3 regions of the Kribbella sp. CA-293567 genome follow, and region 1 is predicted to be linked to each of the others. Evidence: predicted binding sites of a transcription regulator. Region 1 holds the regulator's gene; each other region holds the start of a gene.
What was found. Region 1 encodes HrcA, which represses chaperone genes, less so after heat shock. Its sites were predicted from a motif close to TTGGCACTCGNNNNNNNCGAGTGCCAA; they were not measured.

Region 1 (5,721 bases):
GGCTGCGCGACCCGCACAAGGCCCTGGCGTACCTGCGGACCGCGGTGGTCAACCGCTGCCGGTCCCGGCAACGGCATCTGGTGGTGGTCGACAAACACCTGCCGAAGTCCCTGCCGGACGAGCCGAGCGCCGAGCAGGCCGTCCTGCGCACCGCCGAGACCGACCGGGTGATCGACGCGATGCGCACCCTGCCGGAGAAACAACGCACCGTCATGGTGCTGCGGTACTACGGTGACCTGTCCGAGGCGGAGATCGCCGACACGATGGGGATCAGCCGGGGATCCGTGAAGAGCCACGCCGCGCGAGCGACCAAGTCGCTGCGCCAGGTCCTGGAGCAGAGCGCATGAACGACCACACGCACGACCGCGGGGACGACCCGTTCGACGAACTGATGCGACGGGCGCTGTCCGAGGAGGCCGGCCGGATCGAGCCCGCCGACGGCCTGCACGAGATCCAGGCCCGGGTCAGCCACCAGCGCAAGCCGGTCAGCCGGCGCCCGTGGGCGATCACCGTCGGCGCGGCCGTGGTCGGTACGGCGGCCGCGATCGGCGCCTTCGCCGTACTCGACGACAGCCAGAAGAACGCGGACCAGCCCACCGCCGCAGGCGGCCCGAGCACCACCACCAGCAGCACCTCGACCGAGCCGTCCAGCAGCCTGCCGACCCAGCCGGCCAGCCCGCAGCCGACCCCGACGCCGGCCGCCACAGAGGTCCCGACCACGACCCTGCCGACCGAGAAGACACGCGCCATCGACGAGCCGCGACTGCAGGATCCGAAGGCGGTTCCGGTGTACTGGCTCGGACGAGGGACCGGAGCCACCACGGGCCCGAGCTACCGCCTGTACCGCACCTTCAACCAGGTCAAGGGCCGGCCCGCCACCGAGGCGGTCCAGCTGATGACGACGCCGAAGGTCTCCGGCGACCCCGACTACGAATCCCCTTGGTCAGGCGCGAAGCTGACCTCGGTGCGCTACACCGACCGTCTGATCGTGGTCGACTTCGAGCGGCTGCCGGAGTCGAAACTCACGCCGGACAACGCCGAGATGGCAGCCCAGCAACTGATCTACACGGTGCAGGGCGCGCTGCAGCGGACGGCTCCGGTCCAGATCACCGAGCGAGGCCGCGCCACGGCCGGCCTCTTCGGCGTCATCGACACCACCGAACCGCTGAGCCGCGCCAAGGCTGCCGACGTCCAGGCCTTCGTCTGGATCGAGTCGCCGGAGAACAACCAGACGGTCGCTCCGGGCTTCTCCGTCAGCGGTCAGGCGTCCGCGTTCGAGGCTCACGTGGACTGGAAGGCCACCAACGTGAGGACCAAGGTGGTGGTCAAGAACTTCACCACCACCAAGGAGGGTCAGAAGCTCTCCCCTTACACCTTCCGGCCCAAGCTCGACTCCGGCCAGTGGCTGATCGAGGTCTACCTGCCCTCCGCGGAGGACGGCCGGGTCATGTCGGTCGATTCCAAGACGGTCATCGTCAAGTAGTCGCCGGAGTTCAGCTCCAGCGGGAGCGGGACAGCAGGGCCGCGGCGGCGGCCACGCCTGCGGTCGAGGTGCGGAGGACGGTTTCGCCGAGGCGGACCGGGGTGGCGGAGAAGGTGTCCAGTTCGGCGGGGGTGATGCCACCTTCGGGGCCGACCACGATCACGACGTCGCCGGTGACGGGGAGGTCGAGGGAGGCCAGTGGGGTGCTGGCTTCCTCGTGGAGTACTACGGCCAGGGCGGCGTCGGTGAGGAGCTTCGCGATCTCGGGGGTGGACGCGATCGGCGCCACCTCGCAGAACCAGGAGCGGCGGGACTGCTTGCTGGACTCGAAGGCCCAGGACTGCCACCTGGTCCGGGTCTTGGCGACCCGTTCGGGGTTGGCGCGGAACTGACTGCGGTCGGCGTTCCACGGCACGATCAGGTCGGCGCCGACCTCGGTGAGCATCTCGACCGCGAGCTCGGCGCGTTCGCCCTTCGGCAGCGCCTGCACGACGACCAGCCGGACGGCGGCCGGCTCGACCCGGCCGCGATGGTCCACGGCGACGGTCAGGCCGGTCTTGGAGGACGCCGTGACAGCGCCCTCCGCGAACGAGCCCCGACCGTCGGTCAGCCGGATCCGCTCGCCGGGACCGATCCGGCGTACGACGGCAGCGTGCCGCCCCTCGGCGCCGTCCAGCACCAGGTCGGACCCGTCCAGCTCAGGCAGGTAGAAGACCGCGAGACCCATCGCCCGGCAGCCTAAGTCGTTTTCAATGCGCACCGAAGGCGTCACGCAGGCGCCCGAAGACGCCCTTGTGGGCCGCCTGGACGTGCCCCTGCGGCCGCTCCTCGCCGCGCGCCTCGGCGATCTGCCGCAGCAGTGCCTTCTGCGCGTCGTCGAGCTTGGTCGGCGTCTCGACGATGACCTGGACGATCAGGTCGCCGCGACCCGCGTGCCGCAACCGCGGTACGCCGCGCGCGGTCAGCGTCATCGCCGTCCCCGACTGGGTGCCGGCCCGGATCTCCAGCGGCGTGGTCTCGCCCTCGAGCGTCGGCAGGTCGATCGTCGTCCCGAGCGCCGCGGCCGTCATCGGCAGCGTGACCGTGCAGTGCAGGTCGTCGCCGCTGCGGGTGAAGATCTCGTGCGGCTCGACCTCGATCTCGACGTACAGGTCGCCGGCCGGGCCGCCGCCGGGGCCGACCTCGCCCTGGCCGGACAGCTGCACGCGGGTGCCGCTGTCGACGCCGCCGGGGATCTTGACGGTGACGGTACGGCGGGACCGGACCCGCCCGTCGCCGGCGCACTCGCCGCACGGGCTCGGGATGGTGGTCCCGAAGCCGCGGCAGTTCGGGCACGGCCGCATCGTCCGGACCTCACCGAGGAACGAGCGCTGGGTGTGCGTGACCTCGCCCCGGCCGTGGCAGATCTCGCAGGTGACCGGCTCGGAGCCGGCCTGCGCGCCCGAGCCGGTGCAGGTCGGGCAGACCACGGCGGTGTCGACCTTCAGCTCGCGGGTCGTCCCGAAGGCGGCCTCGGCCAGGTCGATCCGCAGCGGGATCAGCGCGTCCTGGCCGCGCCGGGTCCGTGGCCGTGGCCCGCGGGTCGCCCCGCCGGTCTGGCCGAAGAAGGCGTCCATGATGTCGGTGAAGGTGAACTGCTGGCCGAAGCCGGCGCCCGCGCCTCCACCCGGTCCGCTCGCGAACGGGTCACCACCGAGATCGTGGACCTGCTTCTTCTGCGGGTCGCTCAGCACCTGGAAGGCGCGGCCGATCTCCTGGAACTTGTGGTGCGCGTCCTCGGAGTCGTTCACGTCCGGGTGGTACTGGCGGGCCAGCTTGCGGTAGGCCTTCTTGATCTCGTCCTGTGAAGCGTCACGGCTCACGCCCAGGACGGCGTAGTAATCGGTGCTCATACTCCAGACCACTTGGTAGGCAGTGTTCGGTGCGTTCTGTGGTGCGTTCTTCGATGGAGCTTCACGAGTCGGCCAGGATCTGGCTGACGTAGCGCGCGACGGCGCGCACGGCGCCCATCGTGCTCGGGTAGTCCATGTGGGTCGGGCCGACGATGCCGAGAGTGGCCAGCGCCTCCGACTTGGAGCCGTAGCCGGTGGCGACGACCGAGGTGGTGACAAGTCCTTCGTACGGGTTCTCGTGGCCGATCCGCACCGTCAGCGTCTGCGGGCTGGTCGCCTCGCCGAGCAGCTTGAGCAGGATCACGTGTTCCTCGAGCGCCTCCAGTACGGGCTTGACGTTGCGCTCGAAGTCGTCGCCGTACCGGGTCAGGTTGGCCGCGCCGCCGACCGCGATCCGCTGCTCGCCCTCGACCGTGAAGGCCTCCAGCAGGCTGGTCACGATGGCGGCCACCAGCGGCCGGTCGGCCGGCGCGAAGGTGTCGCTCACGCTCGCGAGCGAGGTGGCCGCGTCGGTCAGCCGCTGGCCGGTGAGGGCCGAGTTCAGCCGGGACCTGAGGTCGGCGATCAGTTGTTCGTCGACGTCCTCCTGCGCCTCGACGATCCGCTGCTCGACCCGGCCGGTGCTGGTGATCAGCACCAGCAGCAGCCGGCGCGGGGTCATCGTGACCACCTCGATGTGCCGCACGCTCGACCGGCTGAGGGTCGGATACTGCACGATCGCGACCTGCCGGGTGATCTGCGCCAGCAACCGGACGGTCCGGCGGACCACGTCGTCGAGGTCGACCGCGCCGACCAGGAAGGACGAGATCGCCTTCTTCTCGGCCTGCGACAGCGACTTGACCGTGCTCAGCTTGTCCACGAACAACCGGTAGCCCGCGTCGGTGGGGATCCGGCCGGCGCTGGTGTGCGGCTGGGTGATGTACCCCTCCTCCTCCAGCGCTGCCATGTCGTTGCGGACCGTCGCCGGGGAGACGCCGAGGTTGTGCCGGTCGACCAGGGTCTTCGACCCGACCGGCTCATGCGTGGCGACGTAGTCCTCGACGATGGCCCGGAGCACGTCCAGCTTGCGTTCGTCCAGCACGCGCAAACCACCCTCTCTGAGGTGTCGGCCACCGGCAGCCCTCTTGGCACTCCGGACTTTGGAGTGCCAGTCTACCGAGCCGCCACAGCAGATACCGACGCGTAGCGGCGTGGGACTGGTCTCAGGCCAGTTCCGGCGACGCTCCCAACGGTACGGCGGCCGGCCGCGAGACCGTACTCGCCACGTCCAGTGACCGGTCCTGGGCCGCAGACTCGAGCACTGACTCCAGTACGTCGAGCACGTGGTAGGCCAGCGCTCCGTCAGCGCGATGCGGCTCGCCGTTGCGCAGTGCGCGAGCCATGTCGGCCACCCCGACCCCCCGCCCGGCGTCGGCGTACCCACCGGCTACCGGAAGCTCTCTCCAGTCACGGTCGGTTGCGGTGGCGATCTCCACCGTGCCCGCGAAGTTGTTCGGATCGGGGACGGACAGGCTGCCCTCGGTGCCGTAGATCTCGATTCGCGGCAGCCGTGCCGCCCAGACGTCGAAGCTCATCAGCACTGTGGTCAGTGCACCGGACTCATGCTCAAGTACGCCGGTCACATGCGTCGGCACCTCGACCGGGAACGCCTCCCCCGCTCGTGGTCCCGTGTGGACCTTGCGCTGCTCCTGGGAGCGGCCCGCGCGGCCAGTGACTCGGCGTACCGGGCCGAGCAGCGTGACGAGGCTTGTCACGTAGTACGGGCCCATGTCGAGCAACGGACCGCCACCGGGTTGGTAGTAGAACTCAGGAGCCGGGTGCCACAGCTCGTGGCCCGGCGTGACGAACGAAGCCGTCGCAGCAGTCGGTACGCCGATGTCGCCGCGGTCGAGCGCCGCCCGTGCCGTCTGGGTCCCAGTGCCGAGCACAGTGTCGGGGGCGCAGCCGATGCGGAGGTTGTTGGCGGCGGCGAGCTTCAGGAGCGGCTCGGCCTCCGCACGGTCGACGGCGAGCGGCTTCTCGCCGTACACGTGCTTGCCGGCCTGCAGCGCCGCCTGGTGGACAGGTCCGTGCGCGGCCGGGATGGTCAGGTTGAGGACGATGTCGACCTCGGGATCGGCGAACAGGTCGTCCGACGTCAGCGCCCGGACGCCCGGATTCTGATCGGCGATCGCCTGCGCCCGCGAGAGATCGAGATCGGCGACCGCGACCACCTGTACGCCGGGCAGCCTGGCCAGGTGCTCCAGGTAGGTGCCGCTGATGACGCCGGTGCCGACGATGCCGATGTTCGTCACTTGCTCGCCCACAGCAGCCCCCGCTCGACGATCGTGCGGATCTGCGGCGTCT
Region 2 (5,721 bases), 3.7 Mb from region 1:
TGGACGGTCCGCCCGGACGCCGTCGGCCAGTGGCGCCCCGACTGGTCCGACGTACCCCTCGACCCGATCCCCGTCCCGACGATCGGCTGGCTCACCTGGCACATCGGCTGGTGGTGGTCGACCGCGGCAGCCCACGCCCGCGGCGCAGTACCGCCTGACCGTACTGCGATCCTGTGGCCCGGCGACCTAGCCAAAACCCTCGGCTGGATGCGAGCCCTGCGCGAGCAGTGGTCGCACATCCTCGAAGACACCCCCGAAGAACACCTGGCCCGCCCCGCGGTCTTCCCGTGGCCTCCGGAAGCCGGCCGCTCCACCCGGGACCAGTACGCCTGGGTGAACGTCGAACTGATGAAGAACGCGGCGGAGATCGGTCAACTGCGCTTGCTCAGGGCCGCCGGGCTGCCGAGGTAGCTGTCCGTCGGCGCTCCCGGTGGCTGAGTACCAGCCGTACCGCCTTCTCTCACCTCATACTCACGGCTCGCCGGTGGCGCTACCCACCACCTCGGCTCCGCCAGACGCTGAAGCCGCTTTCGCCCTGTTGTTGCCGACCAGCGCAAGAGCTTTCACCGGTTGGCCAACCGCTGCCTGTCCGTCACGGTGGAACGGCACCTCGGCGGACACGCCGCACCAGACACCACAAGCCGGTTGCCGCCAGTTCAGCCTCGTGGCGCTACGCGCCACCTCGGCTCCGCTCCAGCTGCTGACGCGCCCGGACCTCCGACGCGGCTCAACCTGATCCGGAACTCGGTGGTCGCGCTCGCCGCTCCGTCACCCCAAGACGAACACCGGCCACAGCAACCCGGCACCTAACAACACCGGATAGCCCAGGTTGGTCTCTCAACACACCAGGTAGATCACCGGCGAGTGCAGGCACAGAACAAACAACGCACTACTCGGGCCCACAACTCAGTGAGCCAATCGCGTCAGCATCTCCATCGAATCCGAGGTGGCGCCCAGCGCCACGAGGCCGGACCCAGCGAGACGCGAGTACCACTCGGCGCTACAACTCGGCGGGGTCGATCGCGTCAGCATCTCCACCGAATCCGAGGTGGCGCCCAGCGCCACGAGGCCGGACCCAGCAGAACGCGAGTACCACTCGGCGCTACAACTCGACGGGTCGATCGCGTCAGCATCTCCACCGAAACCGAGGTGGCGCCCAGCGCCACGAGGCCGGAACCAGCAGAACGCGAGTACCACTCGGCACTACAACTCGGCAGGTCGATCGCGTCAGCATCTCCACCGAAACCGAGGTGGCGCCCAGCGCCACGAGGCGGGAGCCGCACAGACAAAGCTGGCCCCGGGCGGATGCCCGGGGCCAGCTTCAGTGTCTTGCAGACGAACTTCTAGGAGATCAGAAGTCCATGCCGCCCATGTCGGGCGCGCCGCCGCCTGCGGCGGCACCGGCCTTCTCGGGCTTGTCGGCGATGACTGCCTCGGTGGTGAGGAACAGCGCCGCGATGGACGCCGCGTTCTGCAGCGCCGAGCGGGTGACCTTCGCCGGGTCGATGATGCCGGTGGCGATCAGGTCCACGTACTCACCGGTTGCGGCGTTGAGGCCCCAGCCCGGCTCGAGGTTGCGAACCTTCTCCACCACGACGCCACCTTCGAGGCCGGCGTTGAAGGCGATCTGCTTCAGCGGAGCCTCGACCGCGGACCGCACGATCGCGGCACCGGTGGCCTCGTCACCCTCGAGCTCCAGCTTCTCGAACGCGACGACCGAAGCCTGCAGCAGCGCCACGCCGCCACCGGCGACGATGCCCTCTTCGACGGCGGCCTTCGCGTTGCGAACGGCGTCCTCGATGCGGTGCTTGCGCTCCTTGAGCTCAACCTCGGTGGCCGCGCCGACCTTGATCACCGCGACGCCACCGGCCAGCTTGGCCAGTCGCTCCTGCAGCTTCTCGCGGTCGTAGTCGGAGTCCGACTTCTCGATCTCGGCGCGGATCTGGTTCACCCGGCCGGCGATCTGGTCGGCGTCGCCCGAACCCTCGACGATGGTCGTCTCGTCCTTGGTGACGACGATCTTGCGGGCCTGGCCGAGCAGCTCCAGGTCCACGGTGTCGAGCTTGAGGCCGACCTCCTCGGAGATGACCTCACCGCCGGTCAGCACGGCGATGTCGACCAGCATGGCCTTGCGGCGGTCACCGAAGCCCGGCGCCTTGACGGCGACGGTCTTGAAGGTGCCCTTGATCTTGTTCACGACCAGGGTCGCGAGGGCTTCGCCCTCGAGGTCCTCGGCGATGATGGCCAGCGGCTTGCCGGTCTGCATGACCTTCTCCAGCACCGGGACCAGGTCCTTGATGCTCGAGATCTTGCTGTTCACCACGAGGATGTACGGGTCTTCGAGGACCGCTTCCATCCGCTCGGTGTCGGTCACGAAGTACGGCGAGATGTAGCCCTTGTCGAAGCGCATGCCCTCGGTGAGCTCGAGCTCGAGACCGAAGGTGTTGCTCTCCTCGACGGTGATGACACCTTCCTTGCCGACCTTGTCCATCGCCTCGGCGATGATCTGGCCGACCTGGGTGTCAGCGGCGGAGATCGAGGCGGTGGAAGCGATCTGCTCCCGGGTCTCGACGTCCTTCGCCTGGGCCAGCAGCTGCTCGCTGATGGCCTCGACAGCCTTCTCGATGCCCTTCTTCAGGCCCATCGGGTTGGCGCCGGCGGCAACGTTACGCAGACCCTCGCGCACCAGCGCCTGGGCCAGCACGGTCGCCGTGGTGGTGCCGTCGCCGGCGACGTCATCCGTCTTCTTGGCAACTTCCTTGACGAGCTCGGCCCCGATCTTCTCGTACGGGTCCTCCAGCTCGATCTCCTTGGCGATCGAAACACCGTCGTTGGTGATCGTGGGGGCGCCCCACTTCTTCTCCAGCACGACGTTGCGGCCCTTCGGGCCAAGCGTCACCTTTACGGCGTCGGCGAGGGTGTTCATACCCCGCTCGAGGCCGCGGCGCGCCTCTTCATTGAAAGCAATCAGCTTGGGCATTCTCCGCGAGTCCTCCCGCGTCGAGTTTTTTGTTCAGCCGGCCGGATGCCCGCGACGGACGATGCCATCGGTACGGCGGTCACGTCCCGCCCTACTTCCAGCACCTCATCGAGGCCGTCTATGGTCACGCTCCAGGGCGATCGCAGTTATCACTCTCGCCCGTCGAGTGCTAACCAAGTATTAGCACTCGACCCCGGCGAGTGCAAGCCGGACCGACCCCGCCGCCGACCCCGAGCGTCTATCCCCCGCCGGGCCGGTCGAGCTGGGCGATCAGCATCTTGGGCGCGGTCAGCCGCCACGCCTCGACCAGCAGCTCCGCCAGCTCCTCCTCGTCGGCGACCGCCAGCCTGACCTCCAGCCAGGCGAACCGGCCGGACGCCCAGGACGGCGTGTAGATCTCGGGCGCCTCCGCCACCAGCGCCTCCTGCTCCTCGCGCAGCGCCTTCAGCATCACCGAGGTCTCGTCGGCCGACAGGTAGACGAACCCCTTCTTCCGCACCTTGAACGCCGGTTGCCCGGCCCACCCCACGTGCTCCTCGACCCCCGGCAGGGTGAGCAGCAGCTTCGTCACCGCCTCAGCATCCATCTCTCGACGGTAGGACCAGGCACCGACAGAAAGCGCGGGGCAGACGAAAGTCGTCAGGGGACCGGATCGGCGCGGCTGAGCCGGGTCAGGGGTCGGACCAGGGTCGGGTCGGTACCGATCCCGATGTGGAAGTGGGCTCCGCGGCGGCAGAGTAGTGGACATGACGAACTCCAACGCACCGTTCTCGAACCTGTCCGGCAAGTCGCTTCGCCGCTCGCGCAACCAGCGGATGCTCTCCGGTGTGTCCGGTGGCCTGGCGGAGTACTTCAGCATCGACGCGACCCTGGTCCGGCTCGCCATCGTCGGCCTGACGCTGATCACCGGTGGTACCGCGCTGATCGGCTACGTGGTCGCCTGGGTCGTGATGCCCGAGGCCGACGGCAAGGCCGTCTGGCAGTCGGTCCAGCAGCCGCAGCACCAGCCCACCCCCGAGTCCGACATCGCCGCTCGCATCTACGACGACAAGCCGCCGGCGGCGTGATCCGGCGGACGCACAGCAGCAGGGTGACAGCACCACAGATAGGCCACCCGGTGCTCTCACACCTGCTGCCGTGCCGACCGGCCCGCCACTGATCCACCAGTACTGATCCAGCAGCACTGATCCACCGGCCGGTGCTGCCACACTTCTCGCGTGCAGACCGACGAAGGCCCGATCCGCTGCCCGCAGTGCGGCCAGCAGGTCCCGCGGGAAACCCAGTACGTCACCTGGTGTGACAAGTGCGAGTGGAACGTGGACCCGACCGGCCCCACCGAGCAGGTACCCGCCTGGCGACAGCAACTCGACCACCGCCTGGCAGCCACCCTGTACGCCGAACTGGAGCGTGGCGCCATCCAGCGTCCAGGCTGGGACGCCGCCCGGATCGCTGCCTACGCGCTCTCCGCAGGGCTCCTGCTGCTCCCGCTCGCCGGCCTGCTCGGCGGCATCGCCATGCTGGTCTTCTACCGGCCACTCTGGCTCAGCGCCTTGTTGTCGGTCATCCCGCTCGGTCTCGCTCTGACATTGCGTCCCCGCGCGAACTGCCTGCCCCCTGACACTCGACTGGTCTACCGGCAGCAAGCGCCGCTGCTGTTCGCTCTGCTCGACAAGATCGCCGCTGCCGTCGGCACCAAGCCCGTCAGCGCTGTCGCGCTCGACGCCGCACCGAACCTCTACTACACCCGAGTCGGCTGGCGGTTCATGCCCGTGGTCGGCATCGGCTTGCCGTTGTGGGCGGCACTCCGGCCGCAGGAGCGCGTCGCAGTACTGGCTCACGAGCTGGGACACGGCAAGAACGGTGACACCAGGCACGGCTGGGTGGTCGGCTCGGCGATGACGATCCTCGACGAGCTCGAGGAGACCTTCAGCGAGCAGCCGCTCGACGAGTACCGCCAGGAGCTCATCTACGCGACCGAGGCCAACACCGGTCCCAGCGTCATCACCCGGCTGGTCAACGCGACCGTCGGCGGCGCAGTCAGGGCTGTCAAGTGGTTGCTGACCAGGATCGACCTGCGCAGCGGCCAGCGCGCGGAGTACCTGGCTGACCGACGGGCTGCGGAGATCGCGGGCTCGGAGGAGACAGCTCGGGCGCTGGAGAAGCTGGTACTCAGCGAGACCTCCTATCGCGCGCTGGAGCGAGCCGTGCGCTTCGGTTCCGACGTGGAGCCGCTGCAGGCTGTCACCCGCGCCATCGGTCAGGTCCCGGCACGAGAGATCGACCGGCGGCTCCGGGTCAGCCGCCTACGCGATACCCGGATCGACGCCACCCATCCCCCGACCAACCTCCGCGCCAAGCTGATCAGGACCAAGCCGGCCGCCAGCGCACTGGTCGTCCTGGGCACCGATGAGAGCCGCGCCATCGACCGGGAGCTGGCAGGGCCCGCGGAGGCCGTACTGACCGAGCTGCGGTCCGAGCTCCGCTAGACCTTGAGGCTGGTTCTGGCCGCGGCGGCCACCGCGATGTCCGGGTGGTCGGCGAAGACACCGTCGACGCCGGTCGCGGCGAAGCGGGCCAGTTCACCGGCCAGGTCCAGGCCGGTGGGCAGGAAGCGGCGCTCGGCCCGGAAGGTCCACAGCTGCACCGACAGGCCGGCCCGGTGGGCTTGCTCGACCAGCCGGGTCGGCTCACCGAGGCTGCCGTCGGCGGTGCGCGGGATGACGAGGTCCTTGTGCGGCGCC
Region 3 (5,721 bases), 3.7 Mb from region 1:
TGACCTGGATGCGGCTCTGTCCTGGGCACCTTCACGGACGGCGGCGAGCTGATGTGCTCTGGCGTGACTTCGGCGTCTTCGCGAAGCGAGCTGGCGTGGTCTGGGCATGAACTTGGCTTCGCGGATGGCGGCGAGCTGATGTGCTCCGGCGTGACCTTGGCGTCTTCGCGAAGTGATCTGGCGTTGTCTGGGCATGAACTCGGCTTCGCGGACGGCGGCGAGCTGATGCGATCTGATCTGACCTCGCTGTCTTGGCGAGGCGAGCTGACGTGCTCTGGCGTGAACTCGACCTCGGGTGGTGAGAGGTGACGTTCCCTCGGATCGACCTGCTGAGGTCGCCTGCTGATGCCACCGAGTTGATCCTGCTCGCCCACGGTGGGCAGGAGGCGTCGCTCGCTCCGACCGGCGACTGGCGCGCACCGATCCTGCGAATGTGGCCGTTCGCCTCGGTGGCGATCTCCGCCGCCCGCGGTTCCGCGGTCGGCTTGATGCGCTACCGCTACCAGGGCTGGAACGGCGCTGAGGCACACGCTTCCACCGACCTCCGGGCGGTTCTCGACCGGCTGCCCGCACGGATCACCCGAGTGCTCCTGATCGGACACTCGATGGGCGGCCGCGCTGTCGTTGCCGTCAGCAACCACCCGCTGGTCGACCGCACCCTGGCCCTCGCCCCGTGGCTTCCGGCAGGAGAGCCGCTGGTCAAGCCGCAGGGCCCCGTGGTGATGGCCCATGGCACGGCCGACCGAGTCACCTCCCCGGCACTGACCGCCGCCTATGCCAAGCGTCTACGAAAAGCGGGCACGCCGGTCGCCTTGATCGCCGTCGACGGCTCGGACCACACGATGCTCGGGCGTAGCGCGGACTGGAACGCCCTCGTCCGCGACTTCGTCCAAGGCACCGCGGGCGCCCTCACCACCGACGCCGATCACCTCGATCAGCTACCCCGATCAGGCCGCGCGGAAGCACCCCTCCATGGTGTTCTCGAGATCGCCAAATCCCGCCTCCGTCGCCGTGTCGTCGGCCAGTTCTAGCCCCAGCAAGTGCTCGAACGGACCGCTTTAGTGGCGGGCTCCTGGCCAGGTAGCGGCAACAGACGCAGCACCTCGTCCGTCGGCGAGCCGGCCAGGAGCCCGCTCGTGGGATCGATCATATGTTCGAATGTAGAGGAAGCGCAAGTCGGCGGCAGGAGTAGGCGACAGCGTCGCGGCCGATCCGCGTAACGATCAGCGTGGCGGTGGCCGAGCCCTTCGGGGAGAGCTTCTTGCGCAGCACCGCCGGGTCGAAATCAACCCCGCGTTTCTTGATCTCCAACGTGCCGATCCCGTGCGCGCGGACCCAGGAGCGCAGGGCTTTCTCCTTGTAGGGAAGCTCTTCGATCACCTCGTACGCCGAGGCCAGCGGCGTCGCCGCCAAGGTGTCGCTACTGACATACGCGATTCGTGGATCCACGAGCCACCCGTCGACCGCTGCTGCAACAGCCGTGACCAAGCCGGCCCTGACGACGGCTCCATCCGGCTCGTAGATGTACTGCCCGACAGGCGCGCTCTCGACCTCAGGCGCCGACGTCACTGTCGCGCCGCTGGGCAGTAGGGTCGCGCGGCGCGTAGTACCGGCGTAGAGCTTGCCGGACCACAGTGCAGCCTCTTTGACCTCTCCTGCATCGCTGACCCACTCCGCCTCGACGCCTTCGGGTACGGCGTCGTGGGGGATACCCGGGGCCACCTTCACGCAGGCAGTACCCGTCAGGAGGTCGGTGATGAAGGACCAGGGCGGCGAATAGGCGTTGTGGTCGAACACCCGCCTCCCGTCCGCCCGCCGTGCCGGGTCGGCGAACACCACGTCGTACTGCGAAACGTCCTGCGCCTCGGCATCGCCCACCAGCACCTCACCGGCCAGCCCCAGTGCCGCGAGGTTGGCCTGAGCCGCTGCGGCCGTCGCCGGATCGCGCTCGACTCCGGTGACTCGCAACCCAGCTCGGGCCGCGCTGATCAGGTCGCCGCCGATGCCGCAGCCCAGATCGACCACTGTTGCTCCGGGGAGGGTGTGGGCTATCCGTGCCGCCCGGTGCACGCCGACAGTCGTCCGGGTGGCTTGTTCCAGGCCGTCCGGCGTGAAGTACATCCGCGCTGCGTCGGTGACGCCGAACTTGGCAGCCGCGCGATGCCGTAGTGACGCCTGCGTCACCGCAGCGGTCACCACGGCAGCGTCGTACCGGCGTCTGAGTCGCTCGACCAGCTTCAGCTCCCCGCCAGGCGTGAAGGCGGCGCAGGTCTCAGCCAGTACTGCGGACCCGTCGCTAGTGAGCAGTAACGTGATCGATGAGGGGTCCACCCGGCCAAGTCTGCCTGGACGGCTAGAGCGGGCTGGAGCAGGCCTTGCTCCAGGTGTTGGTCTTGCTGGAGAAGAGGCGCCAGTTCATCGCCGAACGGGTCTTGGGGCCGTAGATGCCATCGGCGGCCAGCTTGTGCCGCTTCTGGACCGCCTTGATCACTCCACGGGTGTTGCTGCCGTAGACACCGTCCACTGTGAGCTTGTAGCCGTAGCAGTAGTTCAGGTTGCGCTGCAGCGTCCGGATGGCGGTGTCGGGGTCGCCTCGGCGAGACGTCGTCCGGTACGGGTCGTCGCCGAGCATGAGGTTGCACGTGGTGCTCGTGCTGTTCCACACCGACGGCATGGGGACGCCCCAGCCGGTCCTGCCGACCGGTACCAGCCGGGCGTACAGGCACTGCGGAGTAGCCGCCGCCGCTGCGTCCATCCGCTGGCCGGCCGCGGCTGAGGCGTCGGCCTTGATCTGTACTGCGGGCGCACCGCCGCCTGGGGCAGCGCTGTCGGCGCCACTGGACGAGGAGTCGTTCGCGCCGTTGGCGGCCAGGCCGGCGACCACGAACGGACTGGCGACAATCGCGGCGATCACCACCAGCTTGCGGGGGCTCAGCTTCGGCAATGACGGGAGATGCAGCGCCATGGGGACTCTCCTCGAGCAGTCGATCCCGGGGCGGCCGGGAACCCTACGGAGACGACGGTCCCACGAGCAGGTGGGGTCTAGCCAGCCCTCGGTGGCGGAAAGCGTCCAGGTGGTCACAAGGGGTGGAACCGGCCGCAGCGTGTTCGCCGGTGGCGAGAATCTGGCACTCGAGTTGACCGAGTGCTAATCGCGGCCTAGATTCGGTGTTGGCACTCTCCACCCGAGGGTGCCAGGTGGCCCGGCCTCTGATCCCCGCGACGGCAGCGGCGTACGGCCACCCGCACCACCCTTGAACTCACCAAGAACTCGACCGTGGAGGTCAGCAAGTGTCGGTCACGATCAAGCCGCTCGAGGACCGTATCCTCGTTGCGCCGCTCGAAGCCGAGCAGACCACGAAGTCCGGCCTGGTCATCCCGGACACCGCCAAGGAGAAGCCGCAGGAGGGCGAGATCCTCGCTGTCGGCCCCGGCCGCATCGACGACAACGGCAACCGCGTTCCGCTGGATGTCAACGTCGGCGACAAGGTCATCTACTCCAAGTACGGCGGCACCGAGGTCAAGTACGACGGCCAGGACTACCTGATCCTGGGCGCTCGCGACATCCTCGCAGTCGTCACCAAGTGACGATCGCCTGCAGTTCCTGACTGATACCGCTCCGGTGCCGACTTTCCGGCACTGGAGCGGAGTCGGTTCTCCGGGGCGTGCGGGCACCATTGTTGAAACTCAGAGAGGGACTTGTTTTCTATGCCGAAGATCCTCGAGTTCGACGAGAACGCGCGGCGCGCGCTGGAGCGTGGCGTCGACAAGCTCGCGAACACGGTGAAGGTGACGCTGGGGCCCAAGGGCCGCTACGTCGTGCTGGACAAGAAGTGGGGCGCCCCGACCATCACCAACGACGGTGTGACCGTCGCCCGTGAGGTCGAGCTGGACGACCCGTTCGAGAACCTCGGTGCGCAGCTGGCCAAGGAGGTTGCCACCAAGACCAACGATGTCGCCGGTGACGGTACGACCACCGCGACCGTGCTGGCGCAGGCGCTGGTGCACGAGGGCCTGCGGGCCGTCGCGGCCGGCGTCAACCCGATGGGCCTGAAGAAGGGCATCGAGGCCGCCGTCGAGGCCGTCTCGAAGAAGCTGATCGAGACCGCTCGTCCGGTCGACGACAAGGGCGACATGGCCCACGTCGCCACCATCTCCGCCCGCGACGCCGAGATCGGTTCGCTGATCGCCGAGGCGTTCGACAAGGTCGGCAAGGACGGCGTCATCACCGTCGAGGAGTCGAACACCTTCGGCACCGAGCTCGAGTTCACCGAGGGCATGCAGTTCGACAAGGGCTACATCTCGCCCTACTTCATCACCGACGCCGAGGCCGGCGAAGCGGTGCTGGACGACCCGTACATCCTGATCAGCCAGGGCAAGATCTCCGCGGTCGCGGACCTGCTGCCGCTGCTGGAGAAGGTCGTGCAGTCCGGCAAGACGCTGCTGATCATCGCCGAGGACGTCGACGGCGAGGCGCTGTCGACCCTGGTCGTGAACAAGATCCGCGGCAACTTCACCTCCGTCGCCGTCAAGGCGCCGGGCTTCGGTGACCGTCGCAAGGCGATGCTCGAGGACCTGGCCGCGCTCACCGGCGCCCAGGTGATCGCGCCCGAGGTCGGCCTCAAGCTCGACCAGGTCGGTCTCGAGGTGCTCGGCACCGCCCGCCGGATCGTCGTCACCAAGGACAACACCACTGTTGTCGAGGGTGCCGGCAAGTCCGACGAGATCGAGTCCCGGGTCAACCAGATCAAGGCCGAGATCGAGCGCACCGACTCCGACTGGGACCGCGAGAAGCTGCAGGAGCGGCTGGCCAAGCTGGCCGGTGGCGTCTGCGTGATCAAGGTCGGCGCGGCCACCGAGGTCGAGCTGAAGGAGAAGAAGCACCGGATCGAGGACGCGGTCTCCGCGACCCGTGCGGCGATCGAAGAGGGCATCGTCGCCGGTGGCGGCTCGGCTCTCGTGCACGCCGCCGCGGTGCTGGACAACGGCCTGGACCTGGAGGGCGACGAGCTCGCCGGCGTCCGGATCGTCCGCAAGGCGGTCGTCGAGCCGCTGCGCTGGATCGCCGAGAACGGTGGCTACGAGGGTTACGTCGTGACCGCCAAGGTCGCGGAGCTCGAGGTCGGCAGCGGCTTCAACGCCGCCACCGGTGAGTACGGCGACCTGCTCGCCCAGGGCGTCCTGGACCCGGTCAAGGTGACGCGTTCCGCGCTCGCCAACGCCGGCTCCATCGCCGCCCTGCTGCTCACCACGGAGACGCTGGTCGTCGACAAGCCCGAAGAAGAAGAGCCCGCCGCAGCCGGTCACGGCCACGGCCACGGTCACTGATTCTTCGCAGTACCCCGAACTGCCCGGCCGGTCCTTTCCTGGACCGGCCGGGCAGTTCTTCTTTCCCACGCGAACTCCTTCGTCGCCCGCTCCCGCCCACCCCTGGCTCGCGGCTCCTGCGTCGCCGCTCAACAGCTGCTGCGCCCCCTGCGTTCAGTGGTAGGCAGCCCTCCGTCGCTGCATCCCGCGATGCGCTGCAAGCCATTGAGCCGAGCCGCTCAACCACTGGCCGCTGCACTCCGCGATGAGTTGCAGTCACGAGTCGAGCGCCGACCATTGGTCGCACCCCCCGCGATGCGTTTCAGCTACTGAGCCGAGCCGCCCACCATTGGTCGCTGCACCCCGGGATGGGGTGCAATAACCGGGTAGAGCTGCCTGCCACTGGCTGCTGCA

Region 2: a site for HrcA is predicted at 3,161-3,187, ahead of groL (chaperonin GroEL). Genes of this name have one in related genera too.
Region 3: a site for HrcA is predicted at 3,126-3,152, ahead of groES (co-chaperone GroES). Genes of this name have one in related genera too.

What each region holds. Positions count from the first base shown of each region.
Region 1 is NZ_CP114065.1:5,317,823-5,323,543, forward strand. It holds gene OX958_RS24420 (SigE family RNA polymerase sigma factor) at 1-347, shown strand, start outside; gene OX958_RS24425 (Gmad2 immunoglobulin-like domain-containing protein) at 344-1,483, shown strand; gene OX958_RS24430 (16S rRNA (uracil(1498)-N(3))-methyltransferase) at 1,494-2,210, opposite strand; gene dnaJ (molecular chaperone DnaJ) at 2,233-3,375, opposite strand; gene hrcA (heat-inducible transcriptional repressor HrcA) at 3,437-4,456, opposite strand; gene OX958_RS24445 (Gfo/Idh/MocA family protein) at 4,578-5,681, opposite strand; gene OX958_RS24450 (ThuA domain-containing protein) at 5,666-5,721, opposite strand, start outside.
Region 2 is NZ_CP114065.1:1,432,928-1,438,648, reverse strand. It holds gene OX958_RS06945 (DinB family protein) at 1-411, shown strand, start outside; gene groL (chaperonin GroEL) at 1,352-2,980, opposite strand; gene OX958_RS06935 (MmcQ/YjbR family DNA-binding protein) at 3,219-3,566, opposite strand; gene OX958_RS06930 (PspC domain-containing protein) at 3,727-4,047, shown strand; gene OX958_RS06925 (M48 family metallopeptidase) at 4,198-5,466, shown strand; gene OX958_RS06920 (glycerophosphodiester phosphodiesterase family protein) at 5,463-5,721, opposite strand, start outside.
Region 3 is NZ_CP114065.1:1,364,066-1,369,786, forward strand. It holds gene OX958_RS06610 (alpha/beta hydrolase family protein) at 306-1,031, shown strand; gene OX958_RS06615 (class I SAM-dependent methyltransferase) at 1,147-2,331, opposite strand; gene OX958_RS06620 (peptidoglycan-binding domain-containing protein) at 2,354-2,965, opposite strand; gene groES (co-chaperone GroES) at 3,292-3,588, shown strand; gene groL (chaperonin GroEL) at 3,709-5,328, shown strand.